One region of the Exiguobacterium sp. UBA3491 genome, then DNA from elsewhere that is predicted to be linked to it. Evidence: riboswitches for the same ligand, from Rfam matches in the RefSeq annotation. Region 1 holds a riboswitch; each other region holds the start of a gene.
What was found. A riboswitch is a leader RNA that binds a small molecule or an ion and turns the genes downstream of it on or off. The one in region 1 is predicted to bind S-adenosylmethionine.
Positions count from the first base shown of each region.

Region 1 (5,100 bases):
CTTATTCGCCGTATCTCCGTTTCGTGTAATGCGGTCGGCACCGACGATGATCGCATCGATCTGTTTTTCTTTCAGCGTATGGGCGACCATGTTGTCCGTAATTAACGTGACATCGATGCCGGCACGTTGCAGCTCCCATGTCGTCAATCGTGCTCCCTGCAGTAACGGTCGCGTCTCACTCGCAAAAACGGATAATTCGATGCCGCGTTCTTTTGCGATGTAGAACGGCGCAAGTGCCGTTCCATAAGCAGCGGTCGCAATCGATCCAGCATTACAAATCGTTAGGATCCGGTCGCCTGACTGGAACAATTCCAGTGCATGAATCCCGATTTGACGTGACGTCTGCGCATCCTGGTCGTATAAGGCGACCGTCCGTTTTTCCAACCGTTCGCGAATCACTTCTACCGACGTCCCGTCTTGAATGATTGGATTCAATTGATCGAGGACATTTCGCAAGTTGACGGCCGTCGGTCGTGTCGCGAGTAACGTCGCCGATGTCTCAAGCAAGGCTTGCTTGTAGACCGGTAGCTCTGCTTCAAAGCGGTACGCTTCTTGAACGAGCACGAATCCACCGAATAAGCTGATCGCAGGTGCGCCCCGGACACGTAGTTGTTTAATCGCCTCAACCGCTTGCGCGAGATCAGCAATGACTTCATAGTGCTCTTCTTGCGGTAGACGTGTCTGATCGAGAATCGTCAAGACACGATCTTCGTAACGGATACTTTGAACGAATGTAGTCATCGGCTCAGTTCCTCCGTTACGTCAAAGTTTCGTAAATCATCGAATGTCCGGCATTCTGTACGGCGTTTGATTAACGCCGCTCCTAGACGAAGAGCGTGACGTTTCCGCTCTAAGCGTTCCGTCGTTGAATCGATTGATTCTAAATCAGCGACCGGTGCAAGGCCGATCGTCCGCCGAATCAATTCGCAACCGGCAAAGCCAAGGGCATCCTGCAAGATCGTGCTCAGTACATCGTCGACGAGCCCCGATGCCCGGAATGGTTCGACGGCTTCCCGTTCCCATAATGCACGGAACGTTGAAGCAAACGTCAGCCAGAACGTATCGATATCCTTGATTCGGGCGCCACGTCGTGTAGGGTAATCCGGATATGCCGCGAAGAATAGATGCGCAATGAACTGCCCGACATCGAATCCGAATGGACCATAAAAGGCGAATTCAGGGTCGATGACTTTCGTTTCCGTCGCCGAGGCGAAGATGCTTCCTGTATGTAGATCGCCGTGCAGCAATGCATCTCCTTTCGTGATGAAGAGCGCTTCGAGTTTTGCGACTTCGCGTTTCAACTCATCGTCTGCCCATAGACGTGCCACCTCTTCTTCGAGTCCGGCTTCAATCTCGTTCGTCTCCGCGTCATGAAACGGATCCGTGAAGATTAATTTTTCCGTGATGTCGCACAAGTCTGGATTGTAGTACGTTCGGGCGACACGTTTCTTTTCAACCGGACCAAGCGCAAAGTCCGATGTATGGAATAACGTCCGAGCGAGATAAGAACCGATATGTTCCGCAAGCAACGGATACTGTTCACCTGCGAGTAAACCACTTCGAACGATCGTCAGATGTGAAAGATCTTCCATGACCGTATATGCCTCTTCATGACTAGCATGAAAAACACGTGGCACGAACGGTACGGCATGCCGTGCGAATTCACGGAGTGCGGATTGCTCGATCCACGCTCGTTCGAGCGATAACGGCCAGCTCTCCCCGACGACCTTCGCATATGGTAATGCTTGTTTTAAAATCAAGCGATGTTCGCCTTCTCGAATCCGAAAGACGAGGTTGAGGTTCCCGTCGCCAATCTCTTCTGCTTCGACGGCTCCATCGCCGATCAGTCCTAATGTCCGAACACAATCAATCGCGTCCTGTTCTGTGAATGCTTTATATGTCATCTCAGTTTCCCCCTATGTGATACACGAAAAAGCGCCTCTTTTCGTCATCGAAAAGAGGCGCAGAAAAGTCACTGCGTCCTCTTATCTCTCAGACGAAACGTCTGTTGGATGTAGCACCGTGCCCAGTGGTCGGTTGCTGCGGCGTCATCGGGCCAATTCCCTCTGCCAACTCGCGATAAGAGTCGTATGTAGTTGTCGTGTGTGATATTGATTTGAATCTTACGCAATCGACTTCCTCGCTGTCAAATCGAAATCAAGCAGAAACGGATATCATTTTTAAGTCATCTATAGAAAGAGTATTTTCAAAAAAATAAATTTTCTAAAAATAGTTTGACAAGTGGCGATTCTCATGTAAAAATTGCAATTAGATTTCACAATTTCATCCAATTCTTATCAAGAGCAGACGGAGGGACAAGCCCTACGATGTCGCAGCAACCGACCTTTTGGCACGGTGCTAATTCTTGCAGCTACTAAGCTGACAGATAAGAGTCCACGTTCGAATCATTCATGGTCTCTTGTCGCTGACGAGAGACCATTTTTTTGTTGAAGGAGGAAAGACATGGCTTATATCACTGCTACTTATCAATTGACTGCCCGTGATCGACTCGAGCAGCGCGCTGAACAACTCGCGCTTGGTCTGACAGTCGGTTCTTGGACGGAACTGAATCATCTCGAACAACAACAACTTGCCTCGTTCAAAGGGGAAGTCGTACATACCGAAGAACGCGATGGCAAAGGATATATCACGATTCGTTACCCGGAACATAACGTATCGCGCGACTTTTCTGCGATTCTGACGACCGTCTTCGGGAAACTCTCACTCGACGGTGAAATCAAATTAACGGAATTGCTACTACCCGATACATTTACGTCGGACTTTCCAGGTGCAAAGTTCGGGATCGAAGGGGTCCGTTCCTTGATCGGTGTCGAAGATCGCCCACTATTAATGAGCATCTTCAAAGGAGTCATCGGACGCGATTTATCGTTCCTTCGTGATCAACTCGAAGGACAACTCGCTGGTGGGATCGATCTCGTCAAAGACGATGAGATCCTATACGACAATCCATTGACACCAACGATTGACCGGGCACGGATCGGACGTGAGGTCATCGATGCTCACTTCCAACGGACCGGTAAACGTGCGTTATATGCGATCACACTCAGCGGTCCTGTCTTTACGCTCAAGGATCAAGCCAAGCGATTGATTGATGCTGGAGCGACTGCTTTCTTGCTGAATACCTTCACATACGGACTCGACGTCTTACGCGAACTGGCAAGTGATCCGGAAATCAACGTTCCGATTTTCAATCATCCGGCATATAGCGGTGCGTTGATCGCTAGCCCGAATCACGGAGTCGCAGCTCCTGTCTTACTCGGCACATTACCGCGCGCTGCTGGAGCAGACTTGACGCTATTCCCGTCTCCTTACGGCAATGTCGCTTTGCCAAAGGATGTCGCCCGTGGTATCGCGGTCGAAGCGACCCGTCTCGGTCAGACGAAATCAATCTTCCCGGTTCCTTCAGCCGGTATTCATCCTGGACTCGTCGCTCAACTCGTACGAGACTTCGGGATCGCTTCCGTCATCAACGCCGGCGGCGGCGTACATGGTCATCCGCAAGGTGCTGCGGCTGGTGTCATTGCTTTCCGTCAGGCACTCGATGCGGCACTCGCAAATGAATCCCTATCGACGGCAGCATCGCGTCATGAAGAATTACGAATTGCCCTCGACGCTTGGGGGATCAAGTCATGACCGTACGGATTCTTTGTGACTTCGACGGGACGGTGACGACACAGGATAACATCATCGCACTCATGCAGGCATTTGCGCCAGCGAGTGACTTCGAACCGTTAAAACGCGGTGTACTCGACCGGACGTTATCGATTCAGAGTGGTGTCGGGCAAATGTTCGCACTTCTGCCGTCTGACGGAAAAACAGCCTATCTTGACTTTTTGTTGGAGCGTGCAGTCATTCGCGACGGATTTTCGGAGTTACTGCAGTACAGTCGTCGTCAAGGCATCGATTTTTCGATCGTCAGCGGTGGAATGGACTTTTTCGTCGAACCAATCTTAGCGCCATTCCTCGACCAAGAACAGATTTACTGTAACGTCGCTGATTTTAGTGGTCCATTCGTCCATATCGATTGGCCAAACGCCTGCGATACCCATTGCACGAACGGGTGCGGCTGTTGTAAAACGTCCGTTGCCCGGACACTACGTAAAGACGGTGACGTCATCATCGTCATCGGCGACTCGGTGACGGACTTCGAACTCGCAAAACAAGCGGATCGTGTCTATGCCCGTGATTATCTGATCACGTTGTGTGAAGAGAACGATATCGCCTATACACCGTTTGAGACGTTCCACGATATCGTTCATGATTTAACACGAGCGGAGGTGACAACATGACATTCATGCGACGGTATGAAGAGCTACGCGCCATCAAACAAGAGCTTGCGGCGCGCGATTGGTTCCCTGGTACGAGTGGCAATCTCGCCATCCGGACATCCGGTGTCCCGGTTGAATTCCTTGTGACGGCAAGCGGAAAAGATAAACGGCAGACGACTCCTGACGACTTCGTTCATGTCGATGCGACCGGTCAATTGATCGGTGAGCAATCCGGGCGTCCTTCTGCTGAGACATTGCTCCATGTCGAAGTGTTCAACCGAACGAACGCCGGATGTTCCCTGCATGTCCATACGATTGCGAACAATGTGATTTCGGAGTTATATGGCGATCAAGGAAGTATCACCTTCTCCGGTCAAGAAATCATCAAGGCACTCGGTCACTGGGAAGAAGATGCGACGGTCACGGTGCCGATCATTCCGAATCACGCGGACATCCCGACACTCGCTGCTGCTTTTGCGCCATATGTCACAGCGGACAGCGGTGCCGTCCTGATTCGCAATCACGGAATCACGGTCTGGGCACCGACCGCCTTTGAAGCAAAGAAACACCTCGAAGCCTTCGAGTTTTTATTCAACTATACGTTGACGTTGCAATCATGCCGTCAATCTATCTATTAAAAGGAGGAATCATCTCATGGCAACAGTCTTATTCCAAGAAACAAACACACGGTATACGGATCAAACGGAAGTCGCTGACTTCCTCGCATCGCGCGGCGTTCTTTACGAACAATGGGACGTCTCAAAACTACCAGCACCTCTCGTCGAGAACTTCACACTGACGGATGCCGACA
Region 1 covers NZ_DFQK01000015.1:19,686-24,785, forward strand. The annotation lists gene mtnA (S-methyl-5-thioribose-1-phosphate isomerase) at 1-741, opposite strand, end outside; gene mtnK (S-methyl-5-thioribose kinase) at 738-1,904, opposite strand; SAM riboswitch class I at 1,983-2,086, opposite strand; SAM riboswitch class I at 2,292-2,393, shown strand; gene B4F99_RS05015 (2,3-diketo-5-methylthiopentyl-1-phosphate enolase) at 2,464-3,654, shown strand; gene B4F99_RS05020 (2-hydroxy-3-keto-5-methylthiopentenyl-1-phosphate phosphatase) at 3,651-4,310, shown strand; gene B4F99_RS05025 (methylthioribulose 1-phosphate dehydratase) at 4,307-4,927, shown strand; gene B4F99_RS05030 (1,2-dihydroxy-3-keto-5-methylthiopentene dioxygenase) at 4,944-5,100, shown strand, end outside.

Region 2 (5,100 bases), on a different contig from region 1:
AGACGACTTGTGAAGGTGTCTTACCATGCTTCTCTGCGATTTCCTTGAAATCGTTGATTTCGAGGAATTTCCCTTGCATGAGTGGACTCCATGCTTCGACTTGGATGTTGTGATCTTGCAAGTATTCGTGCAGTTCGTGTTGCGGCAATTGTGGATGCAATTCGACTTGGTTGATCATTGGTGCCATCAAGCCCTCTTCTGCCAATGTATCGAGGTGATGTTCCTTGAAGTTCGAGACACCGATCGCTTTGATCTTGCCTGCTTCATACAGTTCAACCATTGCTTTCCACGCTTCGATATAGCCTTCGACTGGCCAGTGGATCAGGTAGAGATCAAGGTAGTCTGTTTCGAGACGTTCGAGCGATTCTGCGAATGCTTCCTTCGTCCGACCGGCACGAATATCATCGTTCCAGACTTTTGACGTTAAGAAGAGATCCTCACGTTTCACGCCGCTTTCTTTGATTCCTTTTGCGACACCGCGCTCGTTTTTATAGACAGCAGCTGTATCGATATGACGATAGCCGACACGTAGTGCTTCAGCAACAGCAGCGGGTGCTTCTGTTTCTTCGTCTACTTGCCAGACACCGAATCCGATTTGGGGAATCGTAATACCGTTTGAAAGTTTTGCGTATTGCATGTGTTACTCCTCCTCATAAAACGTAGTTTAGATTTGCTCGTTTAGTTTAGCACGAACGAACGAAACCGTCCGTTTCCATGCTCATGGAGGAATAGAATGGGTTAAAATAAAAGAGAATTCATCACATCTGACCGTATGTCAGAAAGAGGGGGAGAAAGGATGGCTCAAAAGAATAAAAAGCTATCAAAGGGAGCTTGGCTTAGTATTAGTGCCTTGTTGGTCACGCAAGCAGTTAGCCTATTTTTCAGTGCACGAAAATCAGGACGTAACCCGTGGGTATGGGGAGGCGCGGGACTCCTTCAGTTTCCACTTCCAGCAATCGCGTATTTGATTTTAGAACGACAAGCGAAGCAGAAAAAATAATGAAACAGGTCCGATCACCATGATCGGACCTGTCGTTGGTTAAGAAGAGATTTTTTCCTGTTGAGCAACTGATTTCTTCGGACGTGGGAAACCAAAGATGATGGCAATCGATCCACAGACGAAGAGCAGGAACGGATAGAACAGATACGGAATCAGTTCCGGTGAAGCCGTCTTCGTCAACTCTGCTGCGATCAAGAGTTGTGCCCCATACGGAATGATACCTTGAATCCCACAAGAGAAGATATCAAGAATACTCGCTGATTTCTTGCGATCGATTTCATACGTATCGGCGATTTCAGCCGCGAGTGGTCCAGCGACAAGAATCGAGATCGTATTGTTCGCCGTTGCGAGGTTCGTTGCACTGACGAGTGCCGCCATACTGAATTCGGCACCGCGACGCTGTGAAATCTTGCGCGTCAACGTCTCCTTCAAGTAGGCGATTCCACCGTTGAACGTAATCAAACTGACGAGACCACCCATGAGGAGCGTCAAGATTGAAATCTCTGCCATGCCCATCATTCCTTTTGACATCGAAAGGACGAACCCACTTAAACCGAAGCTACCGTCAATCATACCGATGATGCCAGTGAGCAATGTACCACCGACGAGAACGAGGATGACGTTAACACCAAATAGTGCAAGGACGATGACGGCGAGATATGGAATCAATTTGTAGAACTCGAATGCTTTAGCCGTTACCGCATCGCCAGAACCAGAAACGAATGCGAGTAAGATGACCGTCAAGATGGCAGCCGGGAGAACGATCATGAAGTTCGTCCGGAATTTATCACGCATGTTCGTTTTTTGCGTTCGAACGGCAGCGATCGTCGTATCTGAGATGAACGACAAGTTATCGCCGAACATCGAACCCCCAACGACTGACGCTGCTGCGATTGCGACGTTGATGCCTGTTGCTTCATGAATACCGAAGGCGATCGGTGCGAGTGCAGCAATCGTTCCAGTCGAAGTTCCCATTGCCATCGAGATGAAGGCAGCGATGACGAACAGACCGCTCATCAGGAGTGACGGAGGTAGGAACGTTAAGGCAGCATTGACGGTCGCATCAATGGCGCCGATTGCTTCTGCCGTTCCAGAGAACGTACCGGCTAATAAGAAGATGAAGACCATAATCATGATATCGGGATTTCCGGCACCGGTTGCGATTCGTTCAACCGTTTGATTAATCGATCCTTTCGTCGTGATTGCAGCAAAGATCAGCGCGATCAAAGCAGCGATAAGAATCGGGAATTTGTAAAAGTCGTCATAGAAGATGCCGGCTCCGATGAAGAGGACCAGAAATACGACGAGGGGAAGCAGTGCCCATTTGTTAGGCGTGATCATTTCATTCATTGTTGACACCTCGTTTCTCAAAGATACAAAAAAAGACCCCTTCGCAAGAAAGAAGGAGGTCTTTATGAAATAAAGACGCTCTTCTTATCTCTCAAGCTTTCGCTTGCTGGATTTGGCACAGTACGAATCAAATCGTCCGCTGCCGAAACATCATTGGGCCAGTCCCTCCGTTTCTCGCGATAAAAAGAAGTCATTCAATTGTTGTAAAACACGTTTCTTACCGTACCGCATTGAGTAACGCGTGTCAACTGTACTTTACTGAAGTGCCTGTTCTAACGTCTGGACGTTTTCTTCCATCAACTTAAAATACGAGCTGTTTTGCTGCGATTTCGTCACCGACTCGAGGTTATGGATCGTCACGGATTTAGCTCCGATTTCTTTTTGGATGACACGCGCAACCTTTGGTGAAACCGTTTCTTCGAACGCGACGTATTTCAAATCATGCATCCGCGCTTCTTTCACTAAAGCAGCCAGTTGCTTTTGTGAGGGTTCATCGGAAGGGGAAATTCCGGCGATTGGAAGCTGCGTGAAACCATATCGTTCGGCGAGGTAACCGTAAGCTGCATGTGTGACGAGAAGTTCTTTTTTTGATCCGTCAGCGACGGCTTGCTTGAACTCTTTATCGAGTGCGTCAGCCTGCTGATCGAACGCTTTCAGGTTTTTTTCGAATGTTGCTTTGTCTTTTGGTACTTCTTTTGATAAGGCGACTGTGATAGAACGTGCCATTGCTTTGGCGTTGACAGGATCAAGCCAGACGTGTGGATCGTATTTTCCATGATCGTGTCCTTCCTCTTCGTGCGCCTGCTCATCTTCTGTATGTCCCTCTTCTTCATGTGCGTGAAGCGTAGCATCCGATTCCAGCAAAGTGCCATCCTTACTCGTCTCGATGAACCGGACGTCCGTGCCTTTTAGACTCTCTTGGATTTTTTTTGAATAGGGTTCAAGTGTCGTACCCGTCAAAAGGAAAAGGTCACCTTTGGCAATCTCAGTGAGTTGCTTTGACGTCGGTTCATAGGAGTGCGGATCTGCTCCAGGTGGGACGATCATCTTGACGTTGACTTGATTACCACCGATTTCACGGGCAATGGCAGCTGTTGCGAACGTCGATGTATAGATTTCCGTCTTTTTATCATCTGAAGTCGATGAATCGGTGTTTGATCCACAAGCTGCGAGGATACTTGCGCTCGCGAATGCGACCGTTAAAGCAGGAATGATTTTTTTCATTATATGTTACCTCCGTTATTAAAACGTAATTATTCCGATTTGGACTTTTTCACTATAGCGGAACGTTTGAGAAGCGTCAAGTACGAATACCGAGACGTTCGACTTCTTTTAAAACGGGGTAAAAGGATAATAAAGTGAAGGAATTGGTACGTCTTTTGGAGGTGATCAAGTGAAACGTGAAACTGCATGGCTAATGGGGGGAGCTGCACTACTAACGACGGCAGCTGCGGGAGCAAGTATCTGGAACAATTACGGTGCATTACTTCGATGGACTGAACCCGCCTTGCCAATCACAGAAAAACAACTCGCATCGCGGACACTCACTTACAAACAAGTGGGAGACCGTACCTTACAACTCGATCTCTATTATCCGCCGGGGGAAGGACCGTTTCCGGTCGCGATCTACGCGCACGGTGGCGCATTCGTTCGTGGAGAGCGCGAGGATCTGTTCTGTTTTAGCCCGATCGTTGATCGCCTGCTTGAACTTGGGGTTGCTGTTTGTAGTATCGATTATCGTCTGTTTGAAGAAGGCAGTTATTTTCCGGATAATCTCGAAGATGTACGGGATGCCTTATGCTTTTTGAACAAAGAAGCAGAAGATCTTCGCATTTTAAGAGGACGGATGATGGTATGGGGAGACTCAGCCGGAGCTGCACTCATGCTGACGACGGCACTTGCCCCATCTGCTTTCGTTGGTGAGCGAGATGAACGACACATGCCATTGATTAGTGGTGTCATTGCCTTATATCCACCGACGAATTTTTTATTGTTTACTTTCATTCAGACCTGGATCGCTCACATTAAGTTTTATAAAGGTGGACGGGAAGAATGGCGCAAGCTCATGACCCACGTTTCACCTGTGACGCATCTCTCGTCAGACGCCCCACCGATCATGCTCCTGCATGGCAAAAAAGATCCAATCGTTCCGTTTTCCCAAGCTCTTCACTTCGTTGAAAAAGGAGCCGATGTCGGAGCTGATGTCCGTTTGTTTTCTTTTCCGAACGGTACCCACTCACTTGCTAGTTTTGCACAGACCGAAAATCCATTGAAAATTGAACGACTTCTCGAACGAATTGAACGCTTCACTTGTCAGGTGTTGTTATTGCCACCGCGACAACTTCCCGATGAAAAACATGATACAATCAGTCATATTTCTTGAATGAAGGAGACAGAGACATGACTGAAATTTGTTTAGTGCGACATGGTCAGACGGATTGGAACTTAAATGAGCGAATCCAAGGAAGAGAAGATATCCCGTTGAATGCAACAGGAAAAAGACAAGCGGAACTCAGCGCCGCTTATCTAGCCAATGAAAAGTGGGATGTCTTGCTAGCAAGTCCGTTGTCCCGCGCTGTTGAAACAGCTGAAATCATCGGACGTGCGGTCGGATTGACGATCACAGCGACCGATGATCGACTCGTCGAGCGTGAATTTGGTGCCGCTTCCGGTGAACCGGTTGCGTCGATTTATGAAGCTGTTCAAGCGAACGATACGAAACGTGTTCCAGGTCTTGAAACGGAACAAGC
Region 2 covers NZ_DFQK01000026.1:4,509-9,608, reverse strand. The annotation lists gene B4F99_RS09550 (aldo/keto reductase) at 1-637, opposite strand, end outside; gene B4F99_RS09545 (hypothetical protein) at 797-1,000, shown strand; gene B4F99_RS09540 (Na+/H+ antiporter NhaC family protein) at 1,040-2,350, opposite strand; SAM riboswitch class I at 2,432-2,536, opposite strand; gene B4F99_RS09535 (metal ABC transporter solute-binding protein, Zn/Mn family) at 2,606-3,574, opposite strand; gene B4F99_RS09530 (alpha/beta hydrolase) at 3,744-4,733, shown strand; gene B4F99_RS09525 (histidine phosphatase family protein) at 4,751-5,100, shown strand, end outside.
Region 2: linked by a shared signal. The riboswitch ahead of B4F99_RS09540 (Na+/H+ antiporter NhaC family protein) and the one ahead of mtnK (S-methyl-5-thioribose kinase) in region 1 are both predicted to bind S-adenosylmethionine.

Region 3 (5,100 bases), on a different contig from region 1:
TCCTCAAGCGAACGTTTTTTGATCAAGTTGATGACGTCCATCCGGAAACCGTCAATCCCTTGAGCGATCCACCAGTTCATCATGTCGTAGATCGCTTGCCGGACAGCCGGTTGTTCCCAGTTTAAGTCCGGTTGTTCTTTCGCAAAGGAATGGAAATAATATTGTTCGCGCTCTTCACTCCACGTCCACGGGCTCGGCGCAAAGTAAGACCGCCAATTGTTCGGGGGCGTCTCTTTCGTTCCATCTTTCCAGATGTACCAATCATCCTTGTCGTGGATTCGGTCCCGCGACTGACGGAACCAGTCATGCTGGTCACTCGTATGATTGACGACCAAATCAAGAATTATCTTTAAGCCGCGTGCGTGAGCCGCTGTGATCAACTCTTGTAGATCGCCCATCGTTCCCGCCTTGTCCATGATCGTGTAATAATCGGCAATATCATAGCCATTATCGATGTCTGGAGAACGGTAACATGGATTTAACCAGACGATATCGACACCAAGCGATGCGATGTAATCTAGCTTGTCGATGACACCTCGCAAATCACCGATGCCGTCCCCATTCGAATCCTTAAAACTGCGCCAATAGACTTGATAGACGACTGCTTCTTTCCAGCTAGCTCGCTTCATCTCCTCACTCCTCTCCCTACTCTCTATTCCCGCTCCACATATCTGTACCTGTTTATTGGACGATTTTTTTGAATTTCAAAAAAGTTCTTTTCTTTTGACTGAATATTCGTTATCCTTGACGACAATACTACGAAGGAGGCACACATCCATGAAACATTTCGCTCCATCCATCGCCATCGATCGGCTTCCTGCTCCCGTTTTCGCTGAACTTGCGAACCGGATCGGTGCTGTGAAAGCTGCCGGGCATGATGTCATTACCCTTGGTCAAGGAACACCCGATCAAACGACGCCCGTACATATTCTCGACGCCTTGAAACAGGCGATCGATGAGCCAACAAACCTTCAATATCCACCATTTCGTGGACATGATTTTCTAAAGCAAGCCGTCGCGAGCTTTTATGCGAACGAATTCGGCGTCACGATCGATCCGGCAACCGAGGTCGCAATTCTTCTCGGTAGTAAAGCCGGAATCGTCGCCTTACCACAAACGATCGTCAATCCTGGAGAAGGTGTCATCGTCCCGGATCCGGGGTACCCGGATTACCTGTCTGGAGCAGCACTTGCTGGCGCTTACCCGATTACGCTTCCATTGCTTGAGAAAAATAACTTCCTGCCGGATTACGATTTACTTGATACGACAGATGTCGAGCGCGCCCGGATGTTGTTCCTCAATTACCCGAGTAATCCGACAGGTGCGACAGCGACAGCAGAAGCCTTCGAACAGACCGTTGCCTTCGCGGATGCCCATGATATTTGTGTCGTCCATGATTTAGCCTACGGCGGCATCAGCTTTGATGGTCCCACACGAAGCTTCTTGCAGACGGAAGGGGCGAAGGAGGTCGGAATCGAGTTGTTCTCACTCTCGAAACGCTTCAACATGTCTGGCTTCCGAATCGCTTTCGCGATCGGAAATCCGTCCGTCATCTCAAGCATCGAGACGTATCAGGAACATCTCTACGTCAGTGCCTTCACACCGATCCAACATGCAGCGACCGTCGCTCTGACGAGTGACCAGACATGTGTCCGCGAGTTAAGTAGTCTGTACGAAACACGACGCGATGCGTTGTTCGCGAAACTCGATGCGATTGGCTGGAGTGGACCACGTCCGGGCGGTTCCTTCTTCGTCTGGCTTCCTGTTCCTGAAGGTTACACGTCCCAAAGCTTCACCGATCACCTGCTTGACGAAGCACACGTCGCTGTAACCCCTGGATCCTTCTTCGGCGAATACGGTGAAGGCTACGTCCGGATCAGCTTGATTGCTGACGTCGAACGTCTAGAAGAAGCCGTCGATCGAATCGGAACGCTCAACCTGTTCCGGACACCTGTTGCAGAATAATTCTGAAAAAACATTTGACAGATGGGAATCATTTCCGTTAAAGTAAATCCCAACAGCATAACTACTTATCGAGAGCGACCGAGGGATTAGGCCCAACGACGTCCGGCAACCACCTATCAGGAACGGTGCCACATCCTACAGAATGGATTCATTCTGAGAGATAAGTTACGAAATCTTACACTTTCGTCGCTTTTTCTGGTTGCTCTGCTACTAGGAAAAAGCGACTTTTTTTGTATGAGGAGATGAGCAGATGATTGAATTCAAACAGATTACGAAACGGTTCGTCCGAGACCGGACCCCGATTTTTGCATTACGAGATGTCGATTTGACGATTCAAAAAGGAGAAATTTTTGGGATCATCGGTGAATCCGGTGCCGGTAAGAGTACGTTGCTTCGTCTGATCAACGGTCTCGAGCATCCGACACAAGGAACGGTAAAGGTCGACGGTGTCTCGCTCGGCGGGATGTCAAAAGCAGATTTGCGTCAACTTCGCTTGCGGACAGGAATGATCTTTCAGCATTTCCAATTGATCCAGTCGCGTAATGTCGCAGATAACATTGCTTTTGCACTGAAGGCTGCCGGCGTCAAACGAGCAGATTTTCCGGAACGGATCCGTGAACTCGTCTCGCTCGTCGGACTCGAAGGATTCGAGACGAACTTCCCGAGTCAGTTGAGCGGCGGACAGAAACAGCGCGTCGGGATTGCCCGGGCACTCGCGAATGATCCAACCGTCTTGTTATGTGACGAAGCGACCTCTGCCCTTGATCCGGTCACGACGCTGCAGATTTTAGATTTGTTGAAAGATTTGAATGAACGACTCGGATTGACGATCGTCCTCATCACGCATGAGATCGATGTCGTCAAACAGATTTGCCATCGTGTCGCGGTCATGTCGCAAGGGGAAGTCGTCGAAGTTGCCTCTACATACGATTTGTTCAGTCAAGCCAAACATCCGGTGACACAACATTACGTCGACACGGCACTCCAGATCGAGCTACCGGAACGCATCTTGCAAGCGACACCGGGAAAGATCATCCGCCTACAGTTCACGGGCGAGAAGACCGGTGAAAGTACGTTGTCGGAAGCCATCCGTCGATACGATATCTCGGTCAGCATCCTGCACGGAAAAGTCGATTACATCCAAGACGTCGCTTTTGGTGTCCTAATCGTCAGCTTGACGGGATCCTCCGATCAAATCGCACCTGCCCTCGACTGGCTCGCGACGGAACTTCATACACTCGAGGTGATTCAGGATGTGGCTTGATCGTATTCAAACGATGTTACCCGAGTTGTTGAAGGCGCTCGGTGAGACGGCGTGGATGGTCGGAATTTCACTTGCCTTCGCATTGGTCGTCGGGATTCCGCTCGGGATTCTCTTGTTCGTCACCGACCGCGGATTATTTTTTCAAAACCTTGCCGTCCGCCGTGTTCTTGACTTCGTCGTCAACATCGTCCGGTCTTTGCCGTTCATCATCTTGCTTGTTGCCCTCATTCCATTAACGAAATTTTTGCTTGATAATACGATTGGTCCGACAGCAGCATCCGTCAGCCTCAGTGTCGCAGCGATTCCGTTTCTCGCACGACTCGTCGAAACATCACTGCGTGAGATTCCACCTGGTTTGATCGAAGCAGCGGAAGCGTGCGGTGCGAAACCATTACGGATCATCGTCAGTATCCTTTTACCAGAAGCACTCCCTGGCATCATTCAGGGCATCACGCTAACGACGATCAGTTTGATCGGCTTCTCGGCAATGGCTGGGATCGTCGGCGGCGGAGGTGTCGGTGACCTCGCGATCCGCTTCGGCTATTATCGCTATGATAATCTCATCATGATCGTGACGATCGTCGTCCTCATCGTCATCGTCCAGAGCATTCAAGCACTTGGCAATCAACTGGCGCGAAAAACAGACAAGCGCTAATCATACATATAAAGGGAGAGTTGAATCATGAAAAAACGATATGCCTTTTTAGCTACAGCCTTACTTGGTGCAGGAATCCTCGCAGGATGCGGAGACAGCAGCGCTGATGAAAAAGACAAGACGATCAAGATTGGAGCGACAAGCGGACCTTATAGCGACATGGTCAAACAAGCGATTCAACCGCAACTCGAAAAGAAAGGCTATAAAGTCGAAATCGTCGAATTCAGCGATTATATCCAACCTAACATCGCACTCGGTAGCGGCAATATCGATGCTAACTTATTCCAACACTCGATTTACCTGAAGACGTTCTCTAAAGAAAAGAAGCTCGACCTTAAAGGACTCATCACTGTCCCGACGGCACCGATGGGACTGTATAGTAAAACGGCGAAGACACTTGACGACGTCAAGACGGGTGCTGAAGTCGCGACGCCGAATGATCCGACGAACCAAGCGCGGGCGTTGAACTTACTTGCGGAACAAGGCTGGATTGAACTGAAGCCAGATGTTGATCCACTGACTGTTTCAGAGAAAGATATCGTTAAGAATCCGAAGAAACTCGTCATTAAACCACTCGAGGCGGCTCAACTACCACGCGCCGTCGAAAGCGTCGATATCTCAGCCGTTCCAGGGAACTTCGCTTTGGCTGCGAAATTCGATTTACTCGATGCGTTAGCGCTCGAGACAATGGACGAGCAGTACCGGAACCTCGTCGCTGTCCAAACGAAAGATGCGGACTCACAAGTCGCAAAAGATTTGAAGGCAGCTGTCGAATCGGATGCGTTCAACACAGTCATCGAAAAATCATTCAAAGGCTTCAGCAAGCCTGAATGGGCAAACTGATAAAAAACAACCGGATTCCAAAGAGACAATCTCTTTGAAATCCGGTTGTTTTGTGTTAGAACCGATACCACATCAGCTCTTCATCATGATAGGTATCATCGACTTTCAGCGCCCGTGGTTCGATCGCGTATGATTCAAAACCAAGTGATCGATACAACGCTTTAGCAGCTTCATTCGTCCGGACGACCGAGAGATGGACTTGCTCGATCACAGGATGCTGCTTTAATGTACGTAATGCCTCTTCTACGAGTTGCCGTCCGACCTGTTGTTTTCGGGCGCGTGGTGTGACGTACATCGCGAATAAATTCGCTCGATGTCGCATCTTGACCGGATCGGAGCAGACAATCGTGACGACACCGACGAGCTCTCCTTC
Region 3 covers NZ_DFQK01000021.1:259,860-264,959, reverse strand. The annotation lists gene B4F99_RS08255 (alpha-glucosidase) at 1-629, opposite strand, end outside; gene B4F99_RS08250 (aminotransferase class I/II-fold pyridoxal phosphate-dependent enzyme) at 778-1,965, shown strand; SAM riboswitch class I at 2,028-2,132, shown strand; gene B4F99_RS08245 (methionine ABC transporter ATP-binding protein) at 2,216-3,229, shown strand; gene B4F99_RS08240 (methionine ABC transporter permease) at 3,219-3,884, shown strand; gene B4F99_RS08235 (MetQ/NlpA family ABC transporter substrate-binding protein) at 3,912-4,727, shown strand; gene B4F99_RS08230 (GNAT family N-acetyltransferase) at 4,783-5,100, opposite strand, start outside.
Region 3: linked by a shared signal. The riboswitch ahead of B4F99_RS08245 (methionine ABC transporter ATP-binding protein) and the one ahead of mtnK (S-methyl-5-thioribose kinase) in region 1 are both predicted to bind S-adenosylmethionine.